Regions from separate parts of the Kitasatospora sp. NPDC127067 genome, predicted to be linked through region 1. Evidence: predicted binding sites of a transcription regulator. Region 1 holds the regulator's gene; the other holds the start of a gene.
The links. Region 1 encodes HspR, which represses chaperone genes until heat shock. Its sites were predicted from a motif close to TTGAGNNNNNNNNNCTCAA; they were not measured.
Positions count from the first base shown of each region.

Region 2: lon (endopeptidase La) is a predicted target of HspR. The motif match lies at 9,574-9,592, and genes of this name have one in related genera.

Region 1 is NZ_JBHXEM010000079.1:24,897-39,799, forward strand. It holds gene ACFWJ4_RS27240 (hypothetical protein) at 1-457, opposite strand, end outside; tRNA gene ACFWJ4_RS27245 (tRNA-Gly) at 771-844, opposite strand; gene ACFWJ4_RS27250 (hypothetical protein) at 1,121-1,342, shown strand; gene dcd (dCTP deaminase) at 1,414-1,989, shown strand; gene ACFWJ4_RS27260 (metal-dependent hydrolase) at 2,075-2,965, opposite strand; gene ACFWJ4_RS27265 (YIP1 family protein) at 3,130-4,128, opposite strand; partial or broken gene ACFWJ4_RS27270 (sugar phosphate nucleotidyltransferase) at 4,389-5,453, opposite strand; gene ACFWJ4_RS27275 (heterodisulfide reductase-related iron-sulfur binding cluster) at 5,794-8,019, opposite strand; gene dnaK (molecular chaperone DnaK) at 8,342-10,183, shown strand; gene grpE (nucleotide exchange factor GrpE) at 10,180-10,800, shown strand; gene dnaJ (molecular chaperone DnaJ) at 10,947-12,116, shown strand; gene ACFWJ4_RS27295 (heat shock protein transcriptional repressor HspR) at 12,124-12,654, shown strand; gene ACFWJ4_RS27300 (hypothetical protein) at 12,832-13,821, shown strand; gene ACFWJ4_RS27305 (hypothetical protein) at 13,906-14,091, opposite strand; gene ACFWJ4_RS27310 (hypothetical protein) at 14,399-14,903, shown strand, end outside.
Region 2 is NZ_JBHXEM010000108.1:9,579-25,878, forward strand. It holds gene ACFWJ4_RS31675 (serine/threonine-protein kinase) at 1-1,832, opposite strand, end outside; gene ACFWJ4_RS31680 (multifunctional oxoglutarate decarboxylase/oxoglutarate dehydrogenase thiamine pyrophosphate-binding subunit/dihydrolipoyllysine-residue succinyltransferase subunit) at 2,075-5,830, opposite strand; gene ACFWJ4_RS31685 (sensor histidine kinase) at 6,064-7,251, opposite strand; gene ACFWJ4_RS31690 (response regulator transcription factor) at 7,345-8,082, opposite strand; gene ACFWJ4_RS31695 (rhomboid-like protein) at 8,700-9,410, shown strand; gene lon (endopeptidase La) at 9,615-12,065, shown strand; gene ACFWJ4_RS31705 (GtrA family protein) at 12,209-12,778, shown strand; gene ACFWJ4_RS31710 (ROK family protein) at 12,797-14,011, shown strand; gene ACFWJ4_RS31715 (DUF3533 domain-containing protein) at 14,152-15,192, opposite strand; gene ACFWJ4_RS31720 (MarR family winged helix-turn-helix transcriptional regulator) at 15,319-15,768, shown strand; gene ACFWJ4_RS31725 (MDR family MFS transporter) at 15,923-16,300, shown strand, end outside.

The DNA.
Region 1 (14,903 bases):
CGACAACCGGCAGACTTATTCGAGCAGTCCGCTCCTCCAGGTCCACCTGCATCCGCTCGAAGTGGTACGGCGCTTCCAGATGGACGTGCCCGTCGAATTCAGCCGCATGCTGGTCAAGATCAACGCAAGCGAAGATGCCCTCTGGAAGGCCGTGTTGCATGGTTTCCTGGTTGCGGCGTCGCTCATGGTCACGCGCTGGCGTACCTCCTGCAGGGACCTTGAGCATGACGAGGTCTCCCATGCAATAGAGGCGGAGGAGATACCAGAGCACGCCGTCGGCGTCGTGGTCCCACCCTCGGTACGGCTGCCCCAGCACTGCGGTCAATGCGTCGTACATGGGAACGTCCATCTTGCGCCACGTCGCCGCGCACTCCACTCCGACCTCGCCGGCCAGCTTTGCAAGCCACCGACCGGTCTGCCGGTGCTCCATAACTGGACGCTTCGATGTGTCAGCCATGTTGTTCTCCTGTGAGGGCGAACGCCAGATCTCGATCAATCCAACCCGATGGCACTGACACTTCAAGCACCTGTTCGGCCGGGCACCTCCTCACCGAAACAGGCTGATGTCCGACCAGCATTCGCGGTTAGCGAGCGCCTGCAAGTAACCCAGCGCTCCGCGATCCATGAGCACGCCCGGCGCTGGAACATGCAGACTCACGTTGGCGGCGCAGTGCTTCGCAGAAGACCTTCTGGCACGGATCTGGCACGGCGGGGGCGGATTGGTCTAGACAATGCGAAAGGCCCAGGTCGTTGACCTGGACCTTTACTGCTGGAGCGGGCGACGAGAATCGAACTCGCGCTCTAAGCTTGGGAAGCTCATGTTCTACCATTAAACTACGCCCGCCTGATGAGCCGTCAGAGACCGCTCGATCCAGTGTCACTGTACCCCATCTGCGACGGTGGTTGCACAGGGGGTCGGTGAACGTGGCGGAGCACGGTGGGGCGGGTGCGGAGGCGTACTGTTTGGGCCGCGTGCGAGTGCCCCGGTGAGTGGGGGCCGGGGCGGCGAGCCATGGTGAGGAATGTCCGGAACATCCCTTCGTGTGACGCTGTCCCGGGGCTCGGCCGCCGGGGCACGTGAGTACGGGTGAGTACTGGGTTAGGGATGGGAAGGGGATCGATGGAGCAGCGCGCCGTCGTTCGTTGTGCCGAGGGGCACCTGTTCAGCACCACCACGTTCCCGATGCAGAACCTCGGTCCGGGCCGGATCGGCCCCGGGCGGTTGATCCGATGTCCGCAGTGCGGACGGCTGCGGAGTTCGGTGCTGGCCGACGTGCGGGAGCTGTCGGAGCCGCAACTGGCGCGGGCGATGCGGCTGGAGGCCGCGGAGTTCCTGGCCTGAGGGCCGGCGGAAGGGCGGACGGGCCCCGGGCGGATTCGTCCGGGGCCCTTTCTTGCACGTAACCTCGAAGCGTGCTGCTCTCTGACAAGGACATCCGGACCGAAATCGACCGGGGCCGGGTCGTCGTCGACCCGTTCGACCCGTCGATGATCCAGCCGTCGAGTATCGACGTGCGCCTCGACCGCTTCTTCCGCGTGTTCGAGAACCACAAGTACCCGCACATCGACCCCTCGGAGGAGCAGCCGGACCTGACCCGGCTGGTCGAGCCGGAGGGCGACGAGGCGTTCATCCTGCACCCCGGCGAGTTCGTGCTGGCCTCGACGTACGAGGTCATCACGCTGCCCGACGACGTCGCGTCCCGGCTGGAGGGCAAGTCGAGCCTGGGCCGGCTGGGCCTGCTCACCCACTCCACGGCCGGCTTCATCGACCCCGGCTTCAGCGGCCACGTGACGCTGGAGCTGTCGAACGTCGCGACGCTGCCGATCAAGCTGTACCCGGGCATGAAGATCGGGCAGCTGTGCCTGTTCCGGCTCTCCTCGCCCTCGGAGCACCCGTACGGCTCGGAGCGCTACGGCTCGCGCTACCAGGGCCAGCGCGGCCCGACGCCGTCGCGCTCGTACCTGAACTTCCACCACACCAAGGTCTGAGCCGAAGGGCTCCGCAGAGCGCACGCACGACGGGCGGCCACCCCCTTCCGAGGTCGGAAGGAGGGGTGGCCGCCCGCGGCGTTCCTCAGGCCCGCTTCGGGCTGGTGACGGCGACCAGCTCGGTGCCGTCCTCGGACAGTCGCAGCTCGGTGCGCAGCTCGGCCAGCTCGCCGAGGTGGTGCAGGTGGGTGCCGCCGCAGAAGATCTGCGCGCCGCCCTCGGGCAGCTCGCAGTGCCACTGGCGGCGGGCGGTCAGCTCGGGGCCGGGCACCTCGATGCGGACCGGGGCGTCCGCGGCGACCCAGGCGGCCAGCCGGGCGTTGACGGCCTCGGTGAGGGCCGGCAGGGCGTCGGCGAGGGCCGGGAACTCCTCGGTGGCGTCCACCGTGAAGCCCTTCTTCTTCAGCGACTTGCCGAGCCGGTAGGTGTCGGTGCTGGCCGCGGTGTCCATCACCGAGCTCGCCATGGCGAGGCTGTCGAAGTCCGGGTGGCCGAAGGCGTCCGAGCGGCCCGGGTCCTTGCGCCAGCGCGGGGCGAGCGCGGCGTTCAGGGCGAGGGCGAGCAGGTGGCAGCCGCTGTGCGAGGCGCTGAGGGCGCCCCGGCGGTCGGCGTCGACGGCGAGCGCGGCGGTGCGGCCGACGATGTCGCCGGGGTCGCCGTCGAGGACGTGCAGGACCAGCCAGGACCATTCCTCGTCACCGCGCCGGACCGGGATGTCGGCGCCGACCAGCAGCTCCCCGCCGTCCGGGCCGACGGCGCCGGTCAGGCAGTCGACGACGGCCAGCCCGGTGCCGTCCACGGTCAGGGTGCCGAGGTCGGCCGGCTGGTCCGGCCAGGTGTGGTCGAGCGGGTGGAACGGGGTCGCCTCGGTGACGACGGCGTACCGGCCGTCGGCCAGCGGGTGCACCGCGAGCACCGGGGACTCGCCGGTCACCGCCCCGGCCGGGAAGCTGACGTGGGTGGTGGGGAGGGTCATTCCTGGCTCCGGTGAAGGTGGGACGACGAGGGTGGGCGGGCCCGGCACTCGGCCGCGACCCGCCCCCCATTCTGCCTTCCGCCCGCCGAAGGGTTCCGCCCGCCGAAGCCCACCGAAGCCAGCCGGAGCCGTCCGCCCGCCGAAACCCTCGGCCCGCCGGGCGCTCAGCCCAGCGTCGGCAGCTTGATCAGCACCAGCAGCGCGACCAGCTGTACCGCCGAGGCGGCCGCGGCCTTGCCCCAGGGCAGGTCGTGCAGCCGCCGGACCATGCTGGTCAGCAGGTACGCGCAGAGCATCCAGGTGGCCCAGCCGACGACCTGGACGACGGCGCTGCCGGAGGGCAGCACCAGGTCGAGCAGCAGCCGGGGCGCGTCGGTGAGCCAGCCGATCAGCGCGGCCAGGCCGACGGTCGCCTTCCACGGGCCGTCGCCGCCGAGCTGGCGGGCCAGCGCGTAGGTGACTCCGCCGAAGAGCGCCCCGGTCACGGTGAAGCCGATGGCGGCGGCGAGGATGCCGGTCAGCGCCACGGTGAAGGTCGAGTTGACGATGTCGTCGTGGGTCAGCCCGATGCCGAGCACCGCGAGCGCGCCGTACAGCAGCGAGACGGTGAGGGCGGGCAGCCAGACCTGGTGGTCGCGGGTGCGGTCGAAGATCGCGGTCGGGGCGCGGAACAGGCCGGTGAACAGCTCGCGCCAGTGCGGCCGGGGCCCGGCGACGTGCGGGGCGGACTGGCCGCCGGCCCGGTAGACGGCGACGTTGTCCTGGCCGTACGGCTGCTGGTCGTACCCCTGGTCGGGGCCGTAGCCCTGGTCGGGCCCGTACCCGTGGTCCGGACCGTACCCGTGGTCGGGCCCGTAGCCCTGGTCCGGGCCGTAGCCCTGTGCGGGCCCGTACGGCGGCTGCTGCGCGTACGGGCCGCCGTCCGCGTACGGGTCGCCGGTCGGGAAGGCCCGGGTGCTGCCGGGCCGGTCCGCCGCGTACGGGTCGTACCCGTCCCCCGCCGGGTGCCCCGGACCGCCGGGCGTCGCCGCGTGCGGGGCCGTGAAGTACTCCGGCCCGTCCGTCCCCCCGTGCCCCCCGGGCACCGACGGCGGCGGAGGGGCCGACCACCCGCCGTGCGGGCGGTCGGCGCCCTGACCGCTGTCGTATCGATTACCAGCCACGGTCCGAAGGTACCCGCCCGGCCCGGCCCGCGTCGGCCCCGGACGGAGCCGGGGCCGGTTTGCAGCGAGGCTGAGACGAACGGGGCCGAAAACCCGCCGGAACGACCCCCGGGAGCCCAACAGCCCGGCACCCCGGGGGCCCGGCAGCCCCCGGAGCCCGGCAGCCCCTGGAGGCGCTACCGCTGCGCGCCGACCGACGGCCCGTGCACCGCCGCGGCCGCGCTGGTGCCGGCCGGGCAGCCGCCCGGCCCGGCCGTGGTGCGGACGGCGCCGACCGGCAGCAGGGTGCCGCAGGCGATCCGGATGCCGTTCGGCAGCTCGTTGTCCGACTCCACGATCGCGCCGTCGCCGATCACGGCGCCGTCCAGTGCCGAGCGGTCGCCGACGGTGGCGAAGGCGCCCACGATCGAGTCCTTGACCAGGGTGTCCGGGCCGATCACCGCGCCCGGCAGGATCACGCTGCCCTCGACGATCGCGCCGGCCTCGACCACCGCGTCCTCGGAGACCACGGTGCCGCCGCTGAGCACCGCGCCCGGGTGGACGGTGGCGCCGGGCAGCAGCAGGGCGTCGCCGGTCGGGCCGGGGACGGCCGGGGAGTCGACCTTGCCGAGCACCAGGTCGGCCGAGCCGCGGACGAAGGCCGCCGGGGTGCCCAGGTCCAGCCAGTACGAGGTGTCGACGACGCCGCGCAGCAGTGCGCCGGTGGCCAGCAGCTCGGGGAAGGTCTCGCGCTCGACGGACACCTCGCGGCCGGCCGGGATGCGGTCGATCACGGACCGGGTGAAGACGTAGCAGCCGGCGTTGATCTGGTCGGTGACGATCTGCTCGGGGGTCTCCGGCTTCTCCAGGAACTCCAGCACCCGCCCGTCCTCGTCGGTCGGGACGAGGCCGAAGGCGCGCGGGTCCTCGACCCGGGTCAGGTGCAGGGTGACGTCGGCCCCGGCGGCCACGTGGCCGTCGCGCAGGGCGGCGATGTCGACACCGGAGAGGATGTCGCCGTTGAAGACCAGGACCGGTTCGTCCGGGCCGCAGGTCAGCCCGGACGCGGCGTTGCGGATGGCCCCGCCGGTGCCCAGCGGCTCGCGCTCGGTCAGGTAGACCAGCTCGATGCCGTACGGGGTGCCGTCCTGGAAGTGGTCCTCGAACACCTCGGCCAGGTACGACGTGGCCAGCACGACGCGGGTGACGCCGGCGGCGGCCGCGCGGGCCAACTGGTGCGCGATGAACGGGACGCCTGCCACCGGCAGCATCGGCTTGGGGGTGTGGGTGGTCAGCGGACGCAGTCGCGTGCCCTTACCACCGACCAGCATGATCGCCTCGGTCATGGTCTGCGCTGTTCCCCTTGTGTCTCTGCGGCCCGGCCCGGCGGGCCGACACCTCGTCGTCGGTCTGGACCCGGCCGTCCGGCCGGCGCGGGTCGCCACCCGTCCGGGGCTTCCGTCCGGAACGGGTCGACCGGCACGAAGCCGGTCCGGGCCTACTGTATTTGCTTCCGACCGAATGCCCGTCCGGCGCCTGTGCGATTGCCGTCACTCCCCGTACGCCCGCCGTACCGGCGCGCGCCGCCGAGCCGCCCAAAAGCCCGGCCCGGCGGGCGCGTTCGAAGCGTCCACCGGGCCGGGCGGTTGTAGCAGAACTGTCGAACAGCGGGCTCTGCGACGGGCGTTACGCGTCCACCGTCGCGGGCTGCTCCTCGCTCCCGGCCGGCGGGAGGGCCTTCACCGAGTCGAGCAGCAGCTGGGCCACGTCGACCACCTTCAGGTGCTCCTTGGCCGCGCCCTCGTTCTTCTTGCCGTTGACCGAGTCGGAGAGCATCACCAGGCAGAACGGGCAGGCGGTGGAGACGATGTCGGGGTTGAGCGACAGCGCCTCGTCCACGCGCTCGGTGTTGATCCGCTTGCCGATGCGCTCCTCCATCCACATCCGGGCACCGCCGGCGCCGCAGCAGAAGCCGCGCTCCTTGTGCCGGTGCATCTCCTGCTGGCGCAGACCGGGGACCTTGTCCATGATCTCGCGCGGCGGGCTGTAGACCTTGTTGTGGCGGCCCAGGTAGCAGGGGTCGTGGTAGGTGATCAGGCCCTCGACCGGGTTGACCGGGATCAGCTTGCCCTCGTCGATGAGGTGCTGGAGCAGCTGGGTGTGGTGGATGACCTCGAAGTGGCCGCCGAGCTGCGGGTACTCGTTGGCGATGGTGTTGAAGCAGTGCGGGCAGGTGGCGACGATCCGCTTGACCGGGGCGTCCTCCAGGGCCGCGTTCAGCGTCTCCACGTTCTGCGCGCCGAGCATCTGGAACAGGAACTCGTTGCCCAGGCGGCGGGCGGAGTCACCGGTGCAGGACTCCTCCTTGCCGAGGATCGCGAACTTCACGCCCGCGGTGTGCAGCAGCTCCGCGAAGGCCTTGGTGGTCTTCTTGGCGCGGTCCTCCAGGGCGCCGGCGCAGCCGACCCAGTAGAGGTACTCGACCTCGGCGGGGTCGATGTCCTCACCGATCACCGGCACCTCGATGCCGGTCTCCTTCTTGAGCTCCTTGACCCAGTCCAGGCGGGCCTTGGTGGCCATGCCCCACGGGTTGCCCTTGTTCTCCAGGTTCTTGAGCATCGTCCCGGCCTCGGTCGGGAACGAGGACTCGATCATCACCTGGTAGCGGCGCATGTCGACGATGTGGTCGATGTGCTCGATGTCCACCGGGCACTGCTCGACGCAGGCGCCACAGGTGGTGCAGGACCACAGCACGTCCGGGTCGATGACGCCGTTCTCCTCGGCGGTGCCGATCAGCGGGCGCGCGGCCTCGGCCAGGGCGGCCGCCGGGACGTCCTCGAGCTGCTCGGAGGTGGCCTTCTCCTCGCCCTCCATGTCCTTGCCGCCGCCGGCCAGCAGGTACGGCGCCTTGCCGTAGGCGTGCTCGCGCAGGCTCATGATCAGCAGCTTCGGCGAGAGCGGCTTGCCGGTGTTCCAGGCCGGGCACTGCGACTGGCAGCGGCCGCACTCGGTGCAGGTGGAGAAGTCGAGGATGCCCTTCCAGGAGAAGTGCTCGACCTGGGAGACGCCGAAGACGGCGTCCTCGGCCGGGTCCTCGAAGTCGATCGGCTGACCGTCGCTGGTCATCGGACGGAGGGCGCCGAGCGCGGTGCCGCCGTCCTCCTCGCGCTTGAAGTAGATGTTGAAGAAGCCGAGGAAGCGGTGCCAGGCCACGCCCATCGAGGGGTTGAGGCCGATGGTGGTCGCCCACGCGAACGAGATGCAGATCTTCAGCATCGCGAACAGGTAGATCAGGTTCTCCAGCGTGCCGTGCGACAGGCCGCTCAGCGCGGAGACCAGCGGGTACGAGACCAGGTGCTCCGGCCCGTACGAGTCGACGCCGTTGAGGGCGCCCTCCAGGGCGCGCAGCATCAGGATGCACAGGCCGATGCCGAGGATCGTGTACTCGACGTAGAAGGCCTGCCAGGCGATCGAGCCGGCGAACCGGGACTTGCGGCCCGACCGGGACGGCAGGCTCATCAGCCGGATCACGATCAGGACCAGGATGCCCAGGGTGGTCAGGGTGCCGACCAGCTCGACGAAGAGCTGCCAGATCGTCCAGTGGCCGATGATCGGCAGCGCGAAGTCGGCGTCGAAGAGCTGGCCGAAGGCGTTGACGATGGTCAGCACCAGGCTGAAGAAGCCCACCGCGACGAACCAGTGGGCGATCCCGACGATCCCCCAGCGGTTCATCCTGGTGTGGCCGACGAACTCGGTCGCGACGGTCTTCACCCGCTGGGCGGGCTGCCCGAAGCGGGTGGAGTCCGGCGCGCCGGTGCGGACCACCTTGTAGATGTACAACGCCGCACGGGCGGCGAGCGCGGTGCCGATCACGAATGTGACCAGCGAGATGACGATCGCTGCTAGCTGCATCGGCTCTCCGTCTCCTGCGGCTTTGCGGTTGAGCAGGCTCTGCGGTTCCACGTTCTTCGGGAACCGAGTGTACTGGTCGGTAACTTGCCGGGCCGACGGCCCGGACATTACCGGTGGACAACGGTTCTCCAGAAGATTCCCAAGCTATGGCGGCAGTCACGTGGGCGCACCCCGCCACGGCGCGGCGGGCCACTCCGGCGGCGGGCGCCCACCGATCCGCTCAGCAAAGTTGAGCGAGCCGCACTCATACCTGTTGACGCCGCCCACCGAGTCATGCATCCTTGAGCCCGTAAAGCTCAACTCTTCCGTGGAGGTATCTACGATGGCACGCGCGGTCGGCATCGACCTCGGTACGACGAACTCGGTCGTCAGCGTTCTGGAGGGTGGCGAGCCCACCGTCATCACGAACGCCGAGGGTGCGCGGACCACGCCGTCCGTCGTCGCCTTCGCCAAGAACGGCGAGGTTCTGGTCGGCGAGGTGGCCAAGCGCCAGGCGGTCACCAACGTCGACCGCACCATCCGCTCGGTCAAGCGCCACATGGGCACCGGGTGGAAGATCAACATCGATGGCAAGGACTTCAACCCCCAGCAGATCTCGGCCTTCGTGCTGCAGAAGCTGAAGCGGGACGCCGAGGCGTACCTGGGCGAGACCGTCACCGACGCCGTCATCACCGTCCCGGCGTACTTCAACGACTCCGAGCGCCAGGCCACCAAGGAGGCCGGTGAGATCGCGGGCCTCAACGTCCTGCGCATCGTCAACGAGCCGACCGCGGCCGCCCTCGCGTACGGCCTGGACAAGGACGACCAGACCATCCTGGTCTTCGACCTCGGCGGCGGCACCTTCGACGTCTCCCTGCTGGAGATCGGCGACGGGGTCGTCGAGGTGAAGGCCACCAACGGTGACAACCACCTCGGTGGTGACGACTGGGACCAGCGCGTCGTCGACCACCTGGTCAAGGTCTTCCAGGCCGGCCACGGCGTCGACCTGTCCAAGGACAAGATGGCCCTGCAGCGTCTGCGCGAGGCCTCCGAGAAGGCGAAGATCGAGCTGTCCTCGTCCTCCGAGACCTCGATCAACCTGCCGTACATCACGGCCTCCGCCGAGGGCCCGCTGCACCTGGACGAGAAGCTCACCCGCGCCCAGTTCCAGCAGCTGACCGCGGACCTGCTGGAGCGCTGCAAGGTCCCGTTCCACAACGTCATCAAGGACGCCGGCATCTCGCTCTCCGAGATCGACCACGTCGTCCTCGTCGGCGGCTCGACCCGCATGCCGGCCGTCGCCGAGCTCGTCAAGGAGCTGACCGGCGGCCAGGACGCCAACAAGGGCGTCAACCCGGACGAGGTCGTCGCCATCGGCGCCGCGCTCCAGGCCGGTGTCCTCAAGGGCGAGGTCAAGGACGTCCTGCTGCTCGACGTCACCCCGCTGTCCCTCGGCATCGAGACCAAGGGCGGCATCATGACCAAGCTGATCGAGCGCAACACCACGATCCCGACCAAGCGCTCCGAGATCTTCACCACGGCCGAGGACAACCAGCCGTCCGTGCAGATCCAGGTCTACCAGGGCGAGCGCGAGATCGCCGCGTACAACAAGAAGCTCGGCATGTTCGAGCTGACCGGCCTGCCGCCGGCGCCGCGCGGCCTGCCGCAGATCGAGGTCACCTTCGACATCGACGCCAACGGCATCATGCACGTCGGTGCCAAGGACCTCGGCACCGGCAAGGAGCAGAAGATGACCGTCACCGGCGGCTCCTCGCTGCCGAAGGACGAGGTCGACCGCATGCGCCGCGAGGCCGAGCAGTACGCCGAGGACGACCACAAGCGCCGCGAGGCCGTGGAGACCCGCAACTCCGCCGAGCAGCTCGTCTACTCGACCGAGAAGTTCATCGCCGACAACGCCGACAAGCTGCCGGGCGACGTCAAGACCGAGGTCGAGACCGCCATCGGCGAGCTCAAGGAGGCCCTGAAGGGCGAGGACATCGCGAAGATCCGCGAGGCCTCGGAGAAGGTCTCCACCACCGCGCAGAAGCTCGGCCAGGCGCTGTACGCCAACGCCGACGCCGCTGCCGGTGCCGCCCCCTCCGGTGACTCCGCCCAGGCCAAGGACGACGACGTCGTCGACGCCGAGATCGTGGACGACGAGAAGCCCAAGGGCGGTGCGGCATGACGGACAAGCCGCAGGGCGGTAAGCCCGGCGACGACTCCGCCGCCGAAGAGGCCGTGATCAAGGCTGCCGAGGAGGCCGCCGCGGCCGGCACCGGGGAATCCGGTTCGGACGACCTCGCCACCGCCAAGCGCGAGCTCGCCGAGCGCACCGGTGACCTCCAGCGCCTCCAGGCCGAGTACCAGAACTACCGCAAGCGCGTCGAGCGCGACCGGCTGACCGTCCGCGAGATCGCCGTCTCCAACATCCTGGAGTCGCTGATCCCGGTCCTGGACGACATCGGCCGCGCCCGCGAGCACGGCGAGGTCACGGGCGGCTTCAAGTCCGTCGCCGAGTCGCTGGAGACGGTCGTCGCCAAGCTGGGCCTGCAGCAGTTCGGCAAGGAGGGCGAGCCCTTCGACCCGACCATGCACGAGGCACTGATGCACAGCTACTCCTCGGACGTCACCGAGGACACCTGCGTGCAGATCCTCCAGCCCGGCTACCGCATCGGCGAGCGGATCATCCGCCCGGCGATGGTGGCCGTCGCGGAGCCCCAGCCCGGCAGCCAGGCGTCCTCCCCGGACGCCGAGCCGAAGTCCGCCGACGCGGACAAGTCCGACGGTGACTCGGACAGCTGACAACCTGTGACAGCTGACAACCAGTGCGCTGCGGAGTCGTACGCCGGCCAGTACGGCGGCCGGCTCCGCAGCGCTCTGTCAGCAGCCGTTTGCTCACCGGCTGTTGACAGCACAGTGACGATGGACATCGGGAGGTGGCGGAAGCCATGAGTGGCAAGGACTTTGTCGAGAAGGACTACTACAAGGTCCTCGGCGTGCCCAAGGACGCCACCGCCACCGAGATCAAGAAGACCTACCGCAAGCTCGCGCGCGAGTTCCACCCCGACGCCAACAAGGGTGACTCCAAGGCCGAGGAGCGGTTCAAGGACATCTCCGAGGCGTACGACGTCCTCTCCGACGAGAAGCGCCGCAAGGAGTACGACGAGGCCCGCAGCCTCTTCGCCAACGGCGGCTTCCGGGCCGGCGGCGGCGGCGCCGGCGGCAACGGCAGCTACAGCTTCGACTTCGGCGACCTCTTCAGCGGCAGCCAGGGCGGCGCCGGCCAGGCCGGCGGCGGCCTCGGCGACGTGTTCGGCGGCCTCTTCAACCGCGGCGGCACCCGGCAGGCCCAGCCCCGGCGCGGCGCCGACGTCGAGACCGAGGTGACGCTCTCCTTCGAGGAGGCGGTGGACGGCGCGACCGTCCCGCTGCGGATGACCAGCCAGGCCCCCTGCCGAGGCTGCAACGGCACCGGCGCCAAGTCCGGCACCACCCCTCGGGTCTGTCCGACCTGCGTCGGCGCGGGCACCGTCAGCCGCGGCCAGGGCGCCTTCGCCCTCTCCGAGCCGTGCAAGGACTGCCGCGGCCGGGGAATGATCGTCGACGACCCGTGCCCCGACTGCCACGGCAGCGGCCGGGCCAGCTCGGCCCGCACCATGCAGGTCCGGATCCCGGCCGGCGTCCAGGCCGACCAGCGCATCCGGCTCAAGGGCAAGGGCGCCCAGGGCGAGCGCGGCGGGCAGCCCGGCGACCTCTACGTGACCGTGCACGTCGACCCCCACCCGGTCTTCGGCCGCAAGGGCGACAACCTCACCGTCACCGTCCCGGTGGCCTTCCCCGAAGCCGCGCTCGGCGCCACCATCGAGGTGCCCACGCTGAACGGCCCGACCGTGAAGCTCAAGCTGCCCCCGGGCAGCGCCAACGGCCTCACCATGCGCGCCCGCGGCAAGGGCGCCACCCGCAAGGACGGCACCCGCGGCGACCTCCTCGTCACCGTCGAGGTCGTGGTGCCCCAGCACGTCACCGGCGACGCGCTGAACGCCCTTGAGCAGTACCGCGAGGCCACCGCCTCCGACGATCCGCGCGCCGCCCTGTTCCGGGCGGCGAAGGGAGCGTGACGACCAGATGTCCCCGATGAACCCGATCGACCCCGACACCCCGATCGGCCCCGGCCTCGGCGAGGGCCTGCCCGGTGCCGGCCCCCGCCGCACCCGCCGCGCCGCCGCGGCCCCGCCGACGTACGTCCTCACCGAGGACACTCCGGTGTACGTCATCTCCGTGGCCGCCGAACTGTCCGGTCTGCACCCGCAGACCCTGCGTCAGTACGACCGCCTCGGCCTGGTCTGCCCCGACCGCACCGCCGGCCGCGGCCGCCGCTACTCCGCGCGCGACATCCAGCAGTTGCGCGAGGTCCAGCGGCTCTCCCAGGACGAGGGCATCAACCTGGCGGGCATCAAGCGGATCATCGAGCTGGAGAACCAGGTCACCGCCCTGCGGTCCCGGGTCGCGGAACTGGTCGACTCCCTGGAGGGCGCCGCCACCGCCCTCCAGCAGCGCGAGGCCGCCGTCCACGCGTCCTACCGGCGCGACCTCGTCCCGTACCAGCCCCCCACCCCGCAGTCCAGCGCCCTCGTCGTCTGGCGCCCCAAGCGCTGACCGAAGCACCCACCGGCCGCCGGCCCCTCCTCTCGGGGGGTGCCGGCGGCTGCCGTGCGGTGAGAGAGTGCGGTCGTATTCCCTCTCCGGGGGACTCACCAGATCTGGCATGCTAAAACTCGTTCAGCACCAGCGCTGATGGGACGCAGGTAGCACGGTAACGGCAAGGAGTCGCGAATGAGTGGACGAGAGCAACCCCTTGCCGCCAGCTTGACCATCCTCTCGCCGGAAGCACGAGAGCTATATCTCGCCGTCATCCGAGGAGACGGCAAACTGCCGTTGGACTCCGATGTCGACCAGGCTGATCCCGCGCGGGACGAGCTGGTGAGGATCGGCCTTCTCATACCCGACAGTGATGATCCGAATGTTTTCGTGGCAGCCGACCCCGCGCAGCTCTCGACAAGCCTCAGTCATGCGTGGCAACGTCAGGCACTGGAACTCCTGTCACGCGCCGTATCGCTCCCCTCCGAACTGCAGGATCTGGCCCGGGAATTCCACACCCCGAAGCGGTCCGGAGGATCCATAGAGCATGTACGGGGGAAGGCGCTCATTCGGCAGCGGCTGGAGCAGTTCAGGGGTTCCGGGTTCGAGGAGGCCCTGGCGCTCCAACCCGGCGGCCCCCGGCAGCCGGATCTTCTCGCCGGAATGATCGCATACGATCTGGAGACGCTCCGCAGCGGGACGAAGATGCGGACGATCTACCACGCCAGCACCCGGTACCACCAGCCGACCAGGGATTACGTCGCCACACTTGCCCAAGCCGGCGGCCAGTACCGCACTCTTGACGAGCCCTATACGCGGCTCATAGTGATGGATCGGCGCGTGGCAGTGATCCCGATCGACGATGACATGAGCCTCGCGGCCTTCATCTACGACCCTGCCGTCGTCGACTATCTTGCCAATGAGGTCTTCGAGCAGTACTGGAGCCGGGCGCTGGAATTCGAGGGCGACCGCACAGTGCCGCAGCAGGTCGTGTCACGCCTGCGTCAGACGATCATTGACCAGATGCTCGAAGGAACCAATCACCGAGTTATCGCGCGACGCCTTGGAATTAGCGAGCGGACACTGGCCAGACATATAGCCGAAATGCGAGACGACTACAAGGTCGACTCGCTATTCCAACTCGGATATGTCCTCGGCCGAAAGGCGCAGGAGACTTCCGACTGACTCGCCCAGCCGGCTTCAGGCGGGTCCGTCAATACTCTGGCACGCGGCCGTGCAGTTACCCGGCCGTGCAGTTACCGGCCATGCTCACTGCCAGGAGATGTCGTCTGCGACGCTCACGGAGGCATTGACGGCAATCGCGTCGTGCGAGTCGGCAGCGCTCACGAGAGAGCCGGCACCGAGCACGGCGGCGACGGCAACCAATGAAAGCACAACCACGCGGACAAATTGGTGCATATCAGTCACGCCCTCACTTTTCTGGAGAATCGCCACTAGAAGCGTCAAGCAGGATAACGGTCCACATGGTGCCACGCCAGGGGGAGGCTGTCACCTGCTTCCGCATGCGGGGGTGTGCGTCATCTCTCTGCCAGTCATCCAGATGACACAGGCCAACCCTGGACGCGACACGGAGATGCGATGGACGATCAGTTCGCCCTCAATGGTCTCGGCAGGGCGCCACACCTTGCCAATGTACCGTCAAATACTAAACCGTTCAGCAGCGGCATCAGTCCACCGAGCAGACCACATCCAACGCATCGCCGACACTCACTCCCCCGGTCGGCCTTTCCCCGGAGTCGACATGACCGAGCCCTACCTGCGTCACCACGACAGCCAGGCCCCTGAGGGTCGGCGTGCACGTGTGTTCCTGGCCGCCCCGCTGATGCGACTGACCGGGCCGGCCGACAGCGTGGTGACCCTCGCCAGCCGGACGCGGCTGACGACGCTCCGCACCACCCTCCTGCGCAGCGGTGCCGCCGTGTACAGCGCGCACCACAGCGACGCCTGGACCATCTCCGGCCGCGCGCCGGAGCCCCGCGTCCCCTCCGACTTCCGCGCCCTCCAGTCCGCCGACCTCGTGTTCGCCTACGTCGGTGCCCCCCTCTCGGCCGGCGTGAGCCTGGAGCTCGGCTGGGCGTCGGCGCTGCGCAAGCCGATCGTCCTCCTGGTCGACGAGGCCATCACCCACAACCCGCTGATCGCCACCATCGAGCAGGTCGCCCCCGTCCTGCCGCTGGTCTTCGACGACACCTGGTCGCAGGAGGCCCTCAACCACACGGTCGAGACCGCGCTCGACTGGGCGGGCA
Region 2 (16,300 bases), on a different contig from region 1:
GGCGGGACGTCCGCCCAGGTGAGCTTGGCGGTGGGGTTCTGGTCGATGGCCGAGGAGCACTGCTCGGGGGTGAGCGAGCCGTCCCGGCTGATGTACCGGTCGAAGTCGGTGTCCACCCTGGGGCCGGAGCTGTCCGGGTCCATGAAGGTGGCCGAGCCCCCGGACGGGCCCACCTTGCCGGCCGCGAGTTCGAAGCCGTAGTCGTGGCCGGGCGAGCCGAGCTCCCGGTCGGTGTAGACCGCGACGTAGGCGCCGCCGGGCAGCGGGGTCCCGGATGCCGTGGGGGCGGACGGCTGCGTGGGCCCGGGAGTGGGGGTGGTCGGGGCCGCGCTCGGCTTCTGGCTCTGGGGGGCCGCCGGGGTGGTCGCGGGCGGCAGCGGGTCGGAGGTCCTGGTGACGGTGACCTCGGGGGCCGGCCCGGCCGCCGACCCCTTGCCGTCGTCCAGCTTCTTCATCAGCACCACACCGCCCGCGGTGCCGCCGACCGCCATCACCAGGGCGACGGTGAGCAGCACCTTCCAGGACACCCCGCCCTTGCGTGCGGGTGCGGGTGCGGGTGCGGGTGCGGGCTCCGGGGCGGGCGCGGGCGCCGGGGCGGCGGTCACCGCCGGGCCGGGCGGCGGGGTGTCGTGGGACGGCGGCTCCGGCCGGTGGAACCCGACGGTCGGCGGGGTGGGCAGCACCGGTGCGGTCGGCGACTCGGTGGGCGGCTGCGGGGCGCCGTACGAGCCGACCGGCGGCGGCGCGAAGCCGGACGGGGGCGTCGCCGGCTGCTGCGGGTGGGCCGCGGTGGCCGGGTGTGTCGGCGCGCCGGCGGGCGGCGGGGGAACGGCCGGCATCGCGGGCAGCGGGGTCGGCGGGGTGGCGGGCGCGGCCGGCAGCGGGGTCGGCGGGGTCCTGGGGAGGTCCGAGCGGCGGGTGATCTCGGTGCTGACCTCGCGCGGCAGCCAGTCGTCGCCGAACCGCAGCTGGCCGCCGACCTCCGGGTGGTTGCGGGCGACCTGGATGATCTCGGCCGGAGTGGGGCGGTCCTCCGGGGACTTCGCCAGGCAGCGCTGGATCAGTTCGCGCAGGTCGGCCGGGACGGCGGTGAGGTCCGCCTCCTCGTGCACCACCCGGTAGAGCACCGCGGTGTCCGGGCCGTCGCCGAACGGCGCGGTGCCGCCGGCCACGTACGCGGCCAGGGCGCCGAGCGCGAAGACGTCGGTGGCCGGGGTGACCGGGCGGCCCTGGGCCTGCTCGGGGGACATGAAGGCGGGGGAGCCGATCCGGTAGCCGGTGCCGGTCAGCGCGGTGGCGTCGGCGGCCCGGGCGATGCCGAAATCGATCACCCGCGGGCCGTCCCCGGCGACCAGCACATTGGCGGGCTTGAGGTCGCGGTGGACCACCTCGACGCTGTGGATCGCCTGGAGGGCCTCGGCGATGCCGCCCATCAGCAGCAGTACGGTGCGCACCGGCAGGGCGCCGTTCTCGCGCACCACCTGCTGCAGGGACGGGCCCGGGACGTACGCGGTGACCAGCCAGGGGGCGTCGCCGTCCAGGCCGCCGGAGTCGATCACCTGCGCGGTGTAGAGCCCGTGGATGCGCTGGGCGCTGCTGACCTCCTGGGCGAAGCGGCGGCGGAACTCGCCGTCCTCGGCGAACTCCGGGCGCACCACCTTGAGTGCCACCGGGCGCCCGCCCGGGGTGTAGGAGAGGTAGACCCGGCCCATGCCGCCGGCGCCAAGCCGGGCGAACAGCCGGTAGCCGCCGACCTCCCGGGGGTCGTCCGGGAGGAGCGGCTGGAAGACCGGAGGAAGCTTTCCGGCGTCCCGAGGCGTGTCGGCGGTCATGCGGTGATCCCCCTGGGAGAGCGGTGAGGCGGTACGGCCGCGGCGGCCGGGGCGCGTGGACGGGCGCCCGGTCGCCGGACGGCGAGCCATAACCTATCGATCCGTCAGGAGTCCGCGCACGGCGGTTCCGGATTGGTTGCAGAGCTGGAACCGAACGGGCGGCGGGCACCAACGCCCGTGGCCCCGCCCTCCCGATGGGGAGGACGGGGCCACGGGCGTTCGGACCGCGGGGCTTCGGCGCGTCAGAGCGCGAAGACCTCCTCGACCAGTGCCTGCTGCTCGGCGGCGTGCCGCTTGGCCGAGCCGACCGCCGGGGACGAGGCCGCCGTGCGGGCGACCCGGCGCAGCCGGGCGTCGCCGCCGGTGCGGCCGATGACGACCTGGAGGTGGTCCACCAGGTTCATCGCGATGAACGGCCAGGCGCCCTGGTTGGCCGGCTCCTCCTGCGCCCAGACGAACTGGACGTTGTCGCCGTAGCGGGCCAGCTCCTCCTGGAGCTCGGCCACCGGCAGCGGGTAGAGCCGCTCGACCCGGACGATCGCGGTGTCGGTGACGCCGCGCTCGGTGCGGGCGGCCGCCAGGTCGTAGTAGAACTTGCCGGCGGTGATGACCACCTTGCGGACCTGCGCCGGGTCGACGGTGGAGTCGCCGATGACCGGGCGGAACGAGCCGGACAGGAACTCCTCGGTCGCACTCGCCGCGGCCTTCAGACGCAGCATCGACTTCGGGGTGAAGACGACCAGCGGCTTGTGGTGCGGGTTGTGCGCCTGCCAGCGCAGCAGGTGGAAGTAGTTCGACGGCAGGGTCGGCATGGCGACCGTCATGTTGTTCTGCGCGCACAGCTGGAGGAAGCGCTCCGGGCGGGCGGACGAGTGGTCCGGGCCCTGGCCCTCGTAGCCGTGCGGCAGCAGCAGGGTGACGCCGGAGTGCTGGCCCCACTTCTGCTCGGCGGAGGCGATGTACTCGTCCACCACGGTCTGCGCGCCGTTGACGAAGTCGCCGAACTGCGCCTCCCACATGACCAGCGCGTTCGGGCGGGTCAGCGAGTAGCCGTACTCGAAGCCCATGGCCGCGTACTCCGACAGCAGGCTGTCGTAGACGGTGTAGCGGGCCTGGTCCTCGGTGAGGTACTGCAGCGGGGTGTAGTCCTCGCCGGTCTTGCGGTCGATCAGGACGGCGTGCCGCTGGCCGAAGGTGCCGCGGCGGCTGTCCTGGCCGGCCAGGCGGACCGGGTGGCCCTCCATGAGCAGCGAGCCGATGGCGAGGGTCTCGCCCATCGCCCAGTCGATGGTGTTGTCCTCGACGGAGCCGGCGCGGCGCTGGAGCTGCGGCAGCAGGCGCGGGTGGACGGTCAGCCAGTCCGGGTGGTTGACCTGGGAGGCGGCGATCCGCTTGACCATCTCCTGGGAGATGCCGGTCTGGATGGAGACCGGGAAGTCGGCGACCGGCTTGCCCGTGGTGGTGTCGGCCGGTGCCTGGGCCGCGTCGCGGACCTCGGCGAAGACCTTCTCCAGCTGGCCCTGGAAGTCCTGGAGCGCCTGCTCCGCCTCTTCCATGGTGATGTCGCCGCGACCGATCAGGCCCTCGGTGTACAGCTTGCGCACCGAGCGCTTCTTGTCGATCAGGTCGTACATCAGCGGCTGGGTGAACGACGGGTTGTCGGCCTCGTTGTGACCGCGGCGGCGGTAGCAGATGAGGTCGATCACCACGTCCTTGTGGAACTCCTGGCGGAACTCGAAGGCGAGCCGCGCGACGCGGACCACGGCCTCCGGGTCGTCGCCGTTCACGTGGAAGATCGGGGCCTCGATCATGCGCGCCACGTCGGTGCAGTACATCGAGGAGCGCGAGGACGCCGGTGCGGCGGTGAAGCCGACCTGGTTGTTCACCACGACGTGCACGGTGCCGCCGGTGCGGTAGCCGCGCAGCTGCGACATGTTCAGGGTCTCCGCGACGACGCCCTGGCCGGCGAAGGCCGCGTCGCCGTGGATCTGGATCGGCAGCACCGGGAAGGTGGTGCCGCCCTGGTCCAGGATGTCCTGCTTGGCGCGGGCGATGCCCTCGACGACCGGGTCGACCGTCTCCAGGTGGGAGGGGTTCGCGGCGAGCGAGACCTTGATGGTCTCGCCGTCCAGGCCGGTGAAGGTGCCCTCGGAGCCCAGGTGGTACTTGACGTCACCGGAGCCGTGCATCGACTTCGGGTCGAGGTTGCCCTCGAACTCGCCGAAGATCTTGCCGTACGGCTTGCCGACGATGTTGGCGAGCACGTTCAGGCGGCCGCGGTGGGCCATGCCGATGACGGCCTCGTCGAGGCGGTGCTCGGCGGCGGCGTCGATGGTCGCGTCCAGCAGCGCGATCAGCGACTCACCGCCCTCCAGCGAGAAGCGCTTCTGCCCGACGTACTTGGTCTGCAGGAAGGTCTCGAAGGCCTCGGCCGAGTTCAGCCGACGCAGGATCCGCAGCTGCTCCTCGCGCTCGGGCTTCGCGTACGGCTTCTCCAGGCGCTCCTGCAGCCACTTGCGCTGCTTCGGGTCCTGGATGTGCATGTACTCGATGCCGACGGTGCGGCAGTAGGTGTTGCGCAGCAGGCCGAGGATGTCGCGGAGCTTCATCATCTTCTGGCTGCCGAAACCGCCGACCGCGAACTCGCGCTCCAGGTCCCACAGGGTGAGGCCGTGGGTGGTGACGTCCAGGTCGGGGTGCTTGCGCTGCTTGTACTCCAGCGGGTCGGTGTCGGCCATCAGGTGGCCGCGGACCCGGTAGGAGTGGATCAGCTCCATGACGCGGGCGGTCTTGTTGACCTCGTCGTCGTGGGTGGTGGCGACGTCGGTCGCCCAGCGGACCGGCTCGTACGGGATCCGCAGCGACTCGAAGATCTCGTCGTAGAAGCCGTTCTCGCCGAGCAGCAGGCGGTGGATCTCGCGCAGGAACTCGCCGGACGCCGCGCCCTGGATGACGCGGTGGTCGTAGGTCGAGGTCAGCGTCATGATCTTGGAGACGCCCAGGCGGGACAGGGTCTCCGGGGCGGAGCCCTGGAACTCGGCCGGGTACTCCATGGCGCCGACGCCGACGATGGTGCCCTGGTTCTGCATCAGGCGCGGCACGGAGTGCACGGTGCCGATGCCGCCGGGGTTGGTCAGCGAGACCGTGACGCCGGTGAAGTCGTCCATGGTCAGCTTGTTGGCGCGGGCCCGGCGGACGATGTCCTCGTAGGCCTGCCAGAAGCCGAAGAAGTCGAGCGTCTCGGCCTTCTTGATGGCCGCGACGACCAGCTGGCGGTCGCCGTTCGGCTTGACCAGGTCGATGGCCAGACCGAGGTTGACGTGCTCCGGCTTGACCAGGAAGGCCTTGCCGTTCTCCACCTTGTAGCTGTAGTTCATGCCCGGGGCGGCCTTGATGGCCTGGACCAGGGCGTAGCCGATCAGGTGGGTGAACGAGACCTTGCCGCCGCGGGCGCGCTGCAGGTGGTTGTTGATGACGATGCGGTTGTCGATCAACAGCTTCGCCGGCACGGCGCGGACCGAGGTCGCGGTCGGCACCTCCAGCGAGGCGTCCATGTTGGTGGCGACGGCCTTCGCCGGGCCGCGCAGCTGGATCAGCTCGGGGCCGGCGGTGGCGGCGGCCGCGGCCGGCGCCGGGGCGGCGGCCTTGGGAGCCGGGGGCGCGGCGGGCGCGGCGGCGAGCGGAGCCGGAGCGGCGGCCGGGGCCGGGGCGGCGGCGGGCGCGGCCGGAGCAGCAGTCGCGGCGGGCGCGGCCGGAGCAGCAGCGGGCGCGGGGGCAGCGGCAGGGGTCGGCGCGGAGCCGGCCTGGGTCGCGGCCTGGGTCACTGGGGTCACCTCGGTACCGGGCTTGTAGTCGGCGAAAAAGTCCCACCAGGCTCGGTCGACCGAGTTCGGGTCCTGGAGGTACTGCTGGTAGATCTCGTCGACGAGCCACTCATTGGGGCCGAAGCCAGTGGAGCTTGCCGAGCTGTTGGGGGTTTCAGGGGACTGTGGCGACACGGCGGCAACCGCCCTCTTCCGCTTCCTTTTGGGATGTTTGGACAGCGGGGATTAAGGCTACGCCCCTGACCAGTGATCGCGCAGTCCCCGGGGCCCAGGCGTCGCCCAGATCACAGTGCTGACCTGCACTTTGGCTGAAAAAGTGCGTTAGAAAGCCGCATCTGAGGGGAACCGATCGGTGCCGATCAGTGGGCATAGTAGGACCAAAGCGGACAAAAACTCGGTCGAATCCTCTAACGATCTTCGTATGCCTCTGTGTCGGATCTGTGACAAATGTCCCGACCGTCACCTGGGCGCGGTCCGGGCAGCCGGACCTCGATCCGGCAACCGCGCGGGGACTCGGCCACCGCGATCCGCCCGCCGTGCAGGTCCACCGCCCAGCGGGCGATGGCCAGACCCAGTCCGGTGCCGCCGTCCGCCCCCGGTCCGGCGGCGGTCGCGGTGCCGCTGCGGCTGAACCGGTCGAAGACCCGGGTGCGGTCGGCCGGCGGGATGCCGGGGCCCTCGTCCTCGACCTCCAGCAGCAGGCCGCCCTCCTCGCCCTCCGGTCTCGCCCGCACCGTCACGGTGCCGCCGGGCGGGGAGTGCTTGCAGGCGTTGTCGACCAGGTTGGCGACCACCTGGTGGAGCCGTTCCGGGTCCGCCACGCCGGTCAGGCCGGTGGGGCTGACCTCCAGGGCCAGCCGGACGTCCCCGCGCCGGGAGAAGGCGCCGCCGGCCGTGGCGCCGTCCACGGTGACCCCGCGCAGCACGCCGTCCAGGAACTCGCGCACCTCGAAGGGGCGGGCGTCCAGGTCGACCACGCCGTCGTCGATCTTGGAGAGGTCGAGCAGGTGGGTGACCAGCCGGCCGAGCCGCTCGGTCTGCTCCAGCGCCGCTCCCAGGGTGGCCGGATTGGGCTGGACGACGCCGTCCACCACGTTCTCCAGGACGGCGCGCAGCGCGGCGATCGGCGTGCGCAGTTCGTGCGACACGTTGGCGACCAGCTCGCGGCGGTGCCGGTCGGCGGCCTGGAGGTCGGCGGCCATGGCGTTGAACGCGGCCGCCAGCTCGCCGATCTCGTCGCGCGAGCCCGCCTCGACCCGGCGGGTGTAGTCCCCGGAGGCCATCGCGCGGGCGGCGGCCGTCATCTCGCGCAGGGGGGCGGTGAGCCCGTGCGCGAGGAACTGCATGAAGAGCAGCGAGGCGATCATGGAGAAGACCATGATGATCCGGATCTGGGTCTCGGACCGGATCGCCACGACCACCATCCCGGTGGCCAGGAACACGGAGACGATCACGAGCAGGGCGAGTTTGCCCTTGATCGAGCGGACCGGATCGAGCGGCCGGATGTCGGCCCAGACCCGGCGGGCGGCGCGGGCGGCCAGGTTCTGCTGCCGCGTGCCGTCGGATTCCCCGTTGCGTTGCTGTGGAAAGGTCATTGTCCCCTGTGGTCCCCGCGTCGTCCCCCCGCGTGGTGGCACGGCGTCGTCCGGACACGGGCCCCCCGGTGGCCCGTCTCCCGGTCGATGCCGTCAGGAGAGCGGGGCCTCCAGGGCGTAGCCGACTCCGTGGACGGTGCGGATCCAACTGGCGCCGATCTTCCGGCGCAGCGCCTTGACGTGGCTGTCCACCGTGCGGGTGCCGGACGCGTCGGTCCAGTCCCAGACCTCGGCCAGCAGCTGCTCGCGGGTGAGCACGGCGCGCGGCTGGGCGGCCAGGCAGGCGAGCAGGTCGAACTCGGTCGGCGTCAGGTGGACGTCGCCCGAGGCCAGCCGGACCCGGCGCTGCACGTGGTCGATCTCCAGCTCGCCGAACCGCAGGCTGCCCAGTGCGGGCGTGCGGGCGGCCTGCTGGGCGCGCTCGACGCGGCGCAGCAGGACGTTGACGCGGGCGGCCAGTTCGCGCATCGAGAACGGCTTGGTCATGTAGTCGTCCGCGCCCACGCCGAGGCCGACCAGCAGGTCCGTCTCGTCGTCGCGGGCGGTCAGCATCAGCACCGGCACCGGGCGCTGGGCCTGGATCCGGCGGCACACCTCCAGCCCGTCGAAGCCGGGCAGCATGATGTCGAGGACCACCAGGTCCGGCTGCCAGGTGTGGAAGCCGTCGACCGCGCCGGGGCCGTCGTGGGCCACGGCGACCTTGAAGCCCTCGGCGCCCAGCCGGGCGGCGATCGACTCGGCGATCGTGGGCTCGTCCTCCACCACCAGGACTCTGCGCTGGCTGCTCACAGTGCCACCGGTGTTGTGGTTGTCCTGCTGAATTTCTGTCACGGTCACGCCACCGCCCCCAGGGCTGCGGGCCGGCCACCTGTGGGGATGGCGGGGCTCCGCTCGTAGTCTTGTTCCGTCGTGGACTGTGCCGGGTCCGCCGTCCCGTCGCGCGACCGGGAGCCGAGGACGGATGGTCGGCCGCCCACTTCTCCCGCGCACTTCGCAGCGTACGGACAGCGGATGCTTCCCGGCAGGTGGACCGGACGTTTCCGGCCCGTGGGCCGGCTGTCGGGCCGCCCTCGGACCCACTGCACGAGTGGGCACGGGCCGATACCTTACCCGGCGAATTTTCACTGCGTAACGGTACGTATGCAGTTCAGTTGACGCCAAGTCGCCGGTCAGAGGCCCTACTGCCGCGTTGCGGGGGAGAAGGTCTGGACCAATGTCGGGAATCCCGCCGTCCGCTACGGCGGTGTTCTTCACGGGCTTTTCCCAGGTGCCTCTCAGAACCTCGACGTACCGTGGCCACGACAAACCCCGACCGGGCGGAACCCGCGGCGCGCGCCGGTACGTTGGGCCCGGGCGGGGAGCCGGTGGCTGCGGCGTGGAGCGGAGGCGGCATGGCGGGACTCGGACGGAGTGCCGACGGGTGCGGGGGTGCGGGAGCGCCCTACGGAATGCTCCGTCTCGGGCTGCGCACCGGCGTCCTCCAGTGGCTGCTGGAGCGGGTGCCGACACCCCGGAGCACGCCCTTCACGCTCGGGTACCTCGCCGTCGTGGGCGCCACCACGACCTTCGCCGGGCTCGCCGACCCGGAACTCGTCCAGCGGCTGCAGGAGGCCTCCAGCTCGGACGGGCACAACCTGCTCCAGCATCCTTTGCGTGCTCTTGTGCTGAGCGGATTCTGGGTGGCCGGCGAGGTGTGGATGCCCTACCTGTGGGGATTCGCCCTCACCCTCGCCCCGCTGGAGCGCAGGGTCGGTCCGGCCCGGGCGGCGGCGGTGTTCGCGGTCGGGCACGTCGCGGCCACGCTGCTCTCCCAGGGGGTGGTGATCACCGCGGTGGAGACCGGGCGGATGGCGCCCGAGGCGATGGACCACCTGGACATCGGGGTCAGCTACGGCGTGCTCGCCTGCCTGGGCGCGGTGGCCGGGCTGCTCTCCTGGCGCGGGCGGCTGCTCGCGCTGGGTGGTGCGGGGCTGATGATCGCCCAGCAGATCGCCGCCGACAAGGACGTGATCACGGGGGTGGGGCACCCGGCCGCGGTGCTCACCGGGGTCGCGCTGTGGCGCTGGCTGCGCCGGGTGGAGCGGCGCCCGCCCCGGCCGCGTCCGGCTGTCGCGACGGCCGCCGGCGGTGCGCCCGCGCGGGTGTGGACGGCGCGGTGACGCCGCCGTCCGGCCGGGGCCGTCCGGGCCCCGGGGGCCTCGTGCCGGGATTCCCCGAGGTGCGCCCACCCCTCTCTTGACGGAGTCGGGCGCGGGCTTCCCGGCCCGATGCGTGTTCGCTCACGGCGAACAGAGCGCCGGGAACATCCGGCGGCCGCCAAGCCTTAGTCAGGTCGACTCAAGTTCACTGACTGGGGAGAGATCATGGCATCGACGTCCACACCGCTCACCCTGCCCGTGCTGCCGCTCGACGACGAGGTCGTCCTGCCGGGCATGGTCGTGCCGCTGGACCTGAAGGACGCCGAGGTGCGCGCCGCGGTCGAGGCCGCCCGGGCCGCCGCCACCGGCACCGGCAAGCCGCAGGTCCTGCTGGTCCCGCGGGTGGACGGCTCGTACGCGGCGGCCGGCACCCTGGCCACCGTGGAGCAGGTCGGCCGGCTGGCGGACGGCGATCCGGCGGCGCTGGTGCGCGCCGTGCGCCGGGTCCGGATCGGGGCCGGCACCACCGGCCCCGGCGCCGCCCTCTGGGTGGAGACCACGCCGTTCCGGGAGTCCTCGGTGGGCACCCCGGTGGCCGGCCGGGCCGCCGAGCTGGTCAAGGAGTACAAGGCGCTGTCCACCCAGTGGCTGCGCAAGCGCGGCGCCTGGCAGATCGTCGACCGGGTGGCGCAGATCGAGGGCGTCGGCGAGCTCGCCGACAACATCGGCTACGCGCCCTTCGCCACCGCCGAGCAGAAGCTCAAGGTGCTGCTGGAGGCCGACCAGGTCGCCCGACTGGAGTACGCGCTCACCCTGCTGCGCGACCACCTCGCCGAGGAGGAGGTCAACGACACCATCCGCAAGGACGTCGAGGAGGGCGTGGCCAAGCAGCAGAAGGAGTTCCTGCTCCGCCGCCAGCTGGAGGCCGTCCGCAAGGAACTGGCCGAGCTGAACGGCGAGGCGGCCGACGAGGAGGGCGACTACCGCGCCCGGGTCGAGGCCGCCGACCTGCCCGAGAAGGTCCGCGAGGCCGCGCTCAAGGAGGTCGACAAGCTGGAGCGCTCCTCCGACCAGTCGCCCGAGGGCTCCTGGATCCGGACCTGGCTGGACACCGTCCTGGAACTGCCCTGGAGCGAGCGCACCGAGGACGAGTACGACATCGCCGGCGCCCGCGCGGTGCTGGACGCCGACCACACGGGCCTCGACGACGTGAAGGACCGCATCGTCGAGTACCTGGCCGTCCGCAAGCGCCGGGCCGACCAGGGGCTCGGGCCGGTCGGCGGCCCGCGGGAGGGGCAGCGCGGAGCGCTTCCCACGAGCGGTACCGGTGGGCGACGGGCGGGCGGCGCGGTGCTGGCCCTGGTCGGCCCGCCCGGCGTCGGCAAGACCTCGCTCGGCGAGTCGGTCGCCCGCGCCATGGGCCGCAGGTTCGTCCGGGTCGCGCTCGGCGGCGTCCGGGACGAGGCGGAGATCCGCGGCCACCGGCGCACCTACGTCGGCGCGCTGCCCGGCCGGCTGGTGCGGGCGATCAAGGAGGCCGGCTCGATGAACCCGGTCGTCCTGCTCGACGAGATCGACAAGGTCGGCTCCGACTACCGGGGCGACCCGGCCGCCGCCCTGCTGGAGGTGCTGGACCCGGCGCAGAACCACACCTTCCGGGACCACTACCTGGAGGTCGAGCTCGACCTCTCCGACGTCGTCTTCCTCGCCACCGCCAACGTGCTGGAGGCCATCCCCGAGCCGCTGCTCGACCGGATGGAGCTGGTCCGGCTGGACGGCTACACCGAGGACGAGAAGGTCGCCATCGCCCGCGACCACCTGCTCCCGCGCCAGCTGGAGAAGGCCGGTCTCGGCGGCGGGCAGGTCGCCGTGGACGATTCGGCGTTGCGCAGCCTCGCCGGGGAGTACACCCGGGAGGCGGGCGTGCGCACCCTGGAGCGCTCGATCGCCCGGGTGCTGCGCAGGATCGCCGCGCAGGCCGAACTGGGCGAGCGCGAGCTGCCCGCCCGGGTCGGCCCGCAGGACCTGCGCGCCCTGATCGGCCGGCCGCACCACGTGCCGGAGTCCGCCCAGGAACCGGCCGAGCGCCGCACCGCCGTCCCCGGCGTGGCCACCGGCCTCGCGGTGACCGGCGCCGGCGGCGACGTCCTCTACATCGAGGCCTCGCTGGCCGACTCCGAGACCGGCGGCACCGGGCTGACCCTCACCGGACAGCTGGGCGACGTGATGAAGGAGTCCGCGCACATCGCGCTCTCCTACCTGCGCTCGCGCGGCGCCGAGCTGGAGCTGCCGGTCACCTCGCTGCGGGACCGCGGCGTGCACCTGCACATCCCGGCCGGGGCCGTCCCCAAGGACGGGCCGAGCGCGGGCATCACCATGACCACGGCGCTGGCCTCGCTGCTCTCGGGCCGCAGGGTGCGCACCGACGTGGCGATGACCGGCGAGGTGTCGCTGACCGGGCGGGTGCTGCCGATCGGCGGGGTGAAGCAGAAGCTGCTCGCCGCCGACCGGGCCGGGGTCACCACGGTGATCATCCCCAGGCGCAACGAGGCCGACCTGGACGACGTCCCGGCCGAGGTGCTGGAGCGGCTCACCGTCCACCCGGTGGCGGACGTGCGGGAGGTGCTGGAGCTGGCGCTGGAGCCGGCCGGGGCCACGGTGCTGGTGGCCGCCTGACCGCCGGCCCGGGCCGCCCGCACCGCCGGCCCGGGCCACGCGCCGGAGCTCCGGGAGCCGCCGGTCCGACGGCCGCCGGCGACCCGAACGGGCCACCGGCGATCTGAAGGGCCGGCGGCACCCCCGCGTGCGAGACTGCGGAGATGCCGTCCCCCACGCAGCGCGCCCTGGCCCGGGTGCCCGACCGGCTGCGCCCCTTCCTGGTGCGCCACCGCCGGCTGGTGAAGTTCCTGCTGGTCGGGAGCGGCTGCTTCGTGCTCACCACGGTGATCAACTTCGAGCTCAAGTTCACGGTGCTGGAGCACAAACCGGTGGTCGCGCTGACCGTCGCGACCGTGATCGGCACCGTCGTCTCCTACGTGCTGAACCGCCGCTGGGCCTTCCGGGCCGCCGGCCGAAAGCGCGAGGTGCTGATGTTCGTCCTGGTCAGCGCCGTGGCGATCGCCGTCAACGACGTGCCGCTGGTGGTCTCCCGGTACCTCCTGGACCTGCGCGAGCCGTACATCGGGCCCTTCGAGCAGGAGGTCGCGGACTTCCTCAGCGGAATGGTCGTCGGCACCTTCGTGGCGATGCTGTTCCGCTACCGGGCGATGCGCCGGTGGGTCTTCGTCCCGCCCGCCGGGCGGACCCGGGCCGAGCCCGTCCCGGTGCCGACGGCGGTGCCCCCGGAACCCGACTACGCTGCACCCGGGATGCCACCGGATGTGCCGTAAAGGGGCGAGGTGAGCCTTATGCGTGAGCCGGACCCGGTCCGGACCGGGCCCGCCAGCCAGCAGGGGATGCGCCGGGCCAACCTGGCCCTGGTGCTCGGGACGATCGCGGGCGGACCGCGCTCGCGCGCGGAGGTGGCCGCCGGGACCGGCCTGACCAGGGCCGCCGTCTCCTCGCTCGCCGAACAGCTGATCGCCGCCGGCCTGGTGGTCGAGGAGGGCCCCGCCGCGCCCAGCGGCAAGGTCGGCCGTCCCGGCACCGCGCTCGGCCTCAACCCGGACGGGCCCGGCGGCCTCGGCGCCGAGATCGGGGTGCGCCACCTGGGCGCCTGCGTGGTGGACCTGCGCGGGGAGGTCCGCGCCTGGCGGCGCCGGGAGGTCTCCAACCACGGGCGCGAGCCCGCCGCCGTGATGGCCGACCTCGCCCACCTGCTGCACGAGGCCGTCACCGAGTCGGGGCTGCGCCCGGCCGGGCTCACCCTGGCCGTGCCCGGGCTGGTCGGCGGCTCCGGCGGGGTGCTCCAGCGGGCCGCCAACCTGGACTGGCAGGACGTCCCGCTGGCCGCCGCACTGCGCCCGGCGCTGCGGGCGGCCGGCGGCGGCGTGGCCGGGCTGCCGATCGAGGCGGACAACGAGGCCAACCTCGGCGGACTGGCCGAGCGCTGGCTGGGCGCGGGCCCGGACGACTTCCTGTACGTCTCCGCCGAGGCCGGGGTGGGCGCGGCGATCGTGGTCGGCGGCCGGCTGCTGCGCGGGGCCGGCGGCTTCGCCGGCGAGTTCGGCCACGTGCCGGTCCACCCCGACGGGCCGCGCTGCGCCTGCGGGGCGAACGGCTGCCTGGAGCAGTACGCGGGCGAGGCGGCGGTGCTGCGGGCGGCCGGTCTGACCGGAGCCCGGGGCGACTGGGTGGCGCTGCTCGCCGACCGGGCCGGGGCCGGGGAGCGGGCCGCCCTCGCGGCGCTGGCCGGGGCCGGTGCCGCGCTCGGCACCGCGGCCGCCGGCGCGGTCAACCTGCTGGACCCGGCCGAGGTGGTGCTGGGCGGCGGCTACGCCCGGCTGGCGCCCTGGCTGCTGCCCGCGATGCGGGCCGAACTGGCCGCCCGGGTGACGGTGCGGCCCTGGTCGGAGGACCGGCTGACGGTCTCCCGGCTGGGCCGCCGCGGCCCGCTGCTGGGCGCGGCGGTGCGGGTCGTCCGGGCCATCGTGGCCGACCCGGGGCCGCTCGCGGCGGGGTGAGAGGCCTCCGGGCCGTCGTGGCCGACCCGGCCGACCCGGCCGACCCGGCCGAACTCGCGGGGCGCGCCGGGCCCCGGAACACGCGCCGGGCCCCCGGCCGTGGTGGCCGGGGGCCCGGTGACGGGACGGGAGCGGGCGGCTCAGTCCTCGGTGGGGACCAGCGCGCGGCCGCCGGAGCGCGGGCCGCGCAGGACGGCCAGCAGGGCGACGCCGATGCCGATCAGCGCCCAGACCACCAGGACCAGGATCGGCAGCCCCAGGTTGGTGGAGTCGAAGTAGGCGACCGACTTGGCCGCGCTGGTGCCGGCGCCGTTCGGGATCCACGAGCTGATCGCCCGCCAGAACGGCGGCATCATCGGCGCCGGGTAGACCCCGCCCGCGCTCGGGTTGCCGAGCACCACGAAGATCAGCACCGCGATGCCGATGCCGATGACGTCGAACAGGCACTGGAGCGCCATGGTGAAGGCGCCGACCGAGAACACCACCAGCGCACCGACGGCGCCCAGGCCGAGGATCGAGCCCGGCAGCGCGTCCAGCACCGGTCCGGCGATCACCGTGCCGAGCACGCCGGCGCCGATCGAGTACAGCGCGAGCACGCCGAGGCGGATCACCAGGCGGTGGACGTTGGCCGGCTTGGAGCCCGCGCTGATGCCCAGGATGGAGGCGACCAGGTAGCCGCCGACGCACCAGCCGATCACCAGGTAGAAGGCGGAGAGGCCGTTGGTGTCGCCCTTGGCGAGCGGCACCACGTCCTGGACCTTCACGGTGCGGCCCTGGCTCTGGTCGATCGCGGTGGTGATGGTCTCGGCGGCCTTGGCCGCGGACGGGCCGCGGGCGCCGCCGACCAGCAGGGTGTCCTGGGTGCCGGTCGGGTCCACGACCAGCGCCGCGTAGATCTTCTGGTCCTTGATCTGCTGGGTCGCCGTCTCGGCGTCCGGCGCGGTGAGGGCCTTGACGGCGTCGTTCGGCACCGACTCCAGCGCGCCGACCAGCTTGGGGGCGACCTGCGGCGGGGCGACCACCGCGATGGAGAGGTTCTGCGGGGCCGGCTTGTGCAGCGCCCCGATGTAGGAGGTGATGAAGCCGAGCTGGAGCAGCAGCACGCCGATCACGAGCAGTGCCGCGCGCGGGGTGACCGCACTCTTCAGTTCGGCGAGGAAACCCTGCCCCGGGGCTGCCATCCACATCTCCTTGCGTAACGGGGAAAAACGGTACTTCCAGAACCGATACTTCATACCATGAAGTAGTTGGCTTGTCGCACCTCCCGCGCCGGGCCGAGGCCGGCGCCGCTACGCGATACTGGCGCGGTGAGCGACGAGGATGCCCTGGTGGCGGTGGAGCGCGAGGTCGCGCTGATGTTCCGGCGGGGCCGGGCCAGAGTGGCGGAACTCTCACGGCGGGTGCACCCCGGGCTGGAGGGGATGGCGTACAGCCTGCTCGGCTACGTCGAGCAGGCCGGGCCGGTGCGGGTGACCGACGTCGGCGTGCACTTCTCGATCGGCAAGGCGACGGTGAGCCGGCAGATCCGCACGCTGGAGGAGCTGGGCCTGGTGGCCCGGGAGACGGACCCGCTGGACCGCCGGTCCGCGCTGGTCTCGCTCACCGAGGACGGGCGGCGGCGCTATCTGGCCGCGCAGGGCGTCCGGATGCGGCGGGTGCGCGAGGTGATGGACGGCTGGTCGCCGGAGGACGTGACCCGCTTCGCGGAGCTGCTGCACCGCTTCAACGACGTGCTGGGCGAGCCGCCGGCCGAGTGATCCGGCGGCGGTCGCGCGGGCCTCCGGGGCCCGCGGGCGAGGGCTTTACTTTCCCTTGAAGAAAGTTGCCTAATTCAACCATCCAGTCTTATGGTTGCTTACGGCAACGAAATTTCATGATCCGCGTATCCCGCGCGCTCGCCGAAGGACCCAGATGACCGTGACCACCGAGGCCGCGAGCGGAACCGCCGCAGCGGCCGACAGTCAACAGATGACGCACCGGCAGGTGATGGAGGCGCTCTCCGGCCTGCTGCTCGGCCTCTTCGTGGCCGTGCTCTCCTCGACCGTCGTCTCCAACGCCCTGCCGCACATCCTCGCCGACCTGCACGGCGGCCAGTCCGCGTACACCTGGGTGATCACCGCGGCCCTGCTCACCCTCACCGCCTCCACCCCGATCTGGGGCAAGCTCTCCGACCTCGTCAGCAAGAAGCTGCTGCTCCAGATCGCCCTGCTGATCTACATCGGCACCTCGGCGCTGGCCGGCCTCTCGCAGAACACCGGCGAGCTGATCGCCTGCCGGGCGCTCCAGGGC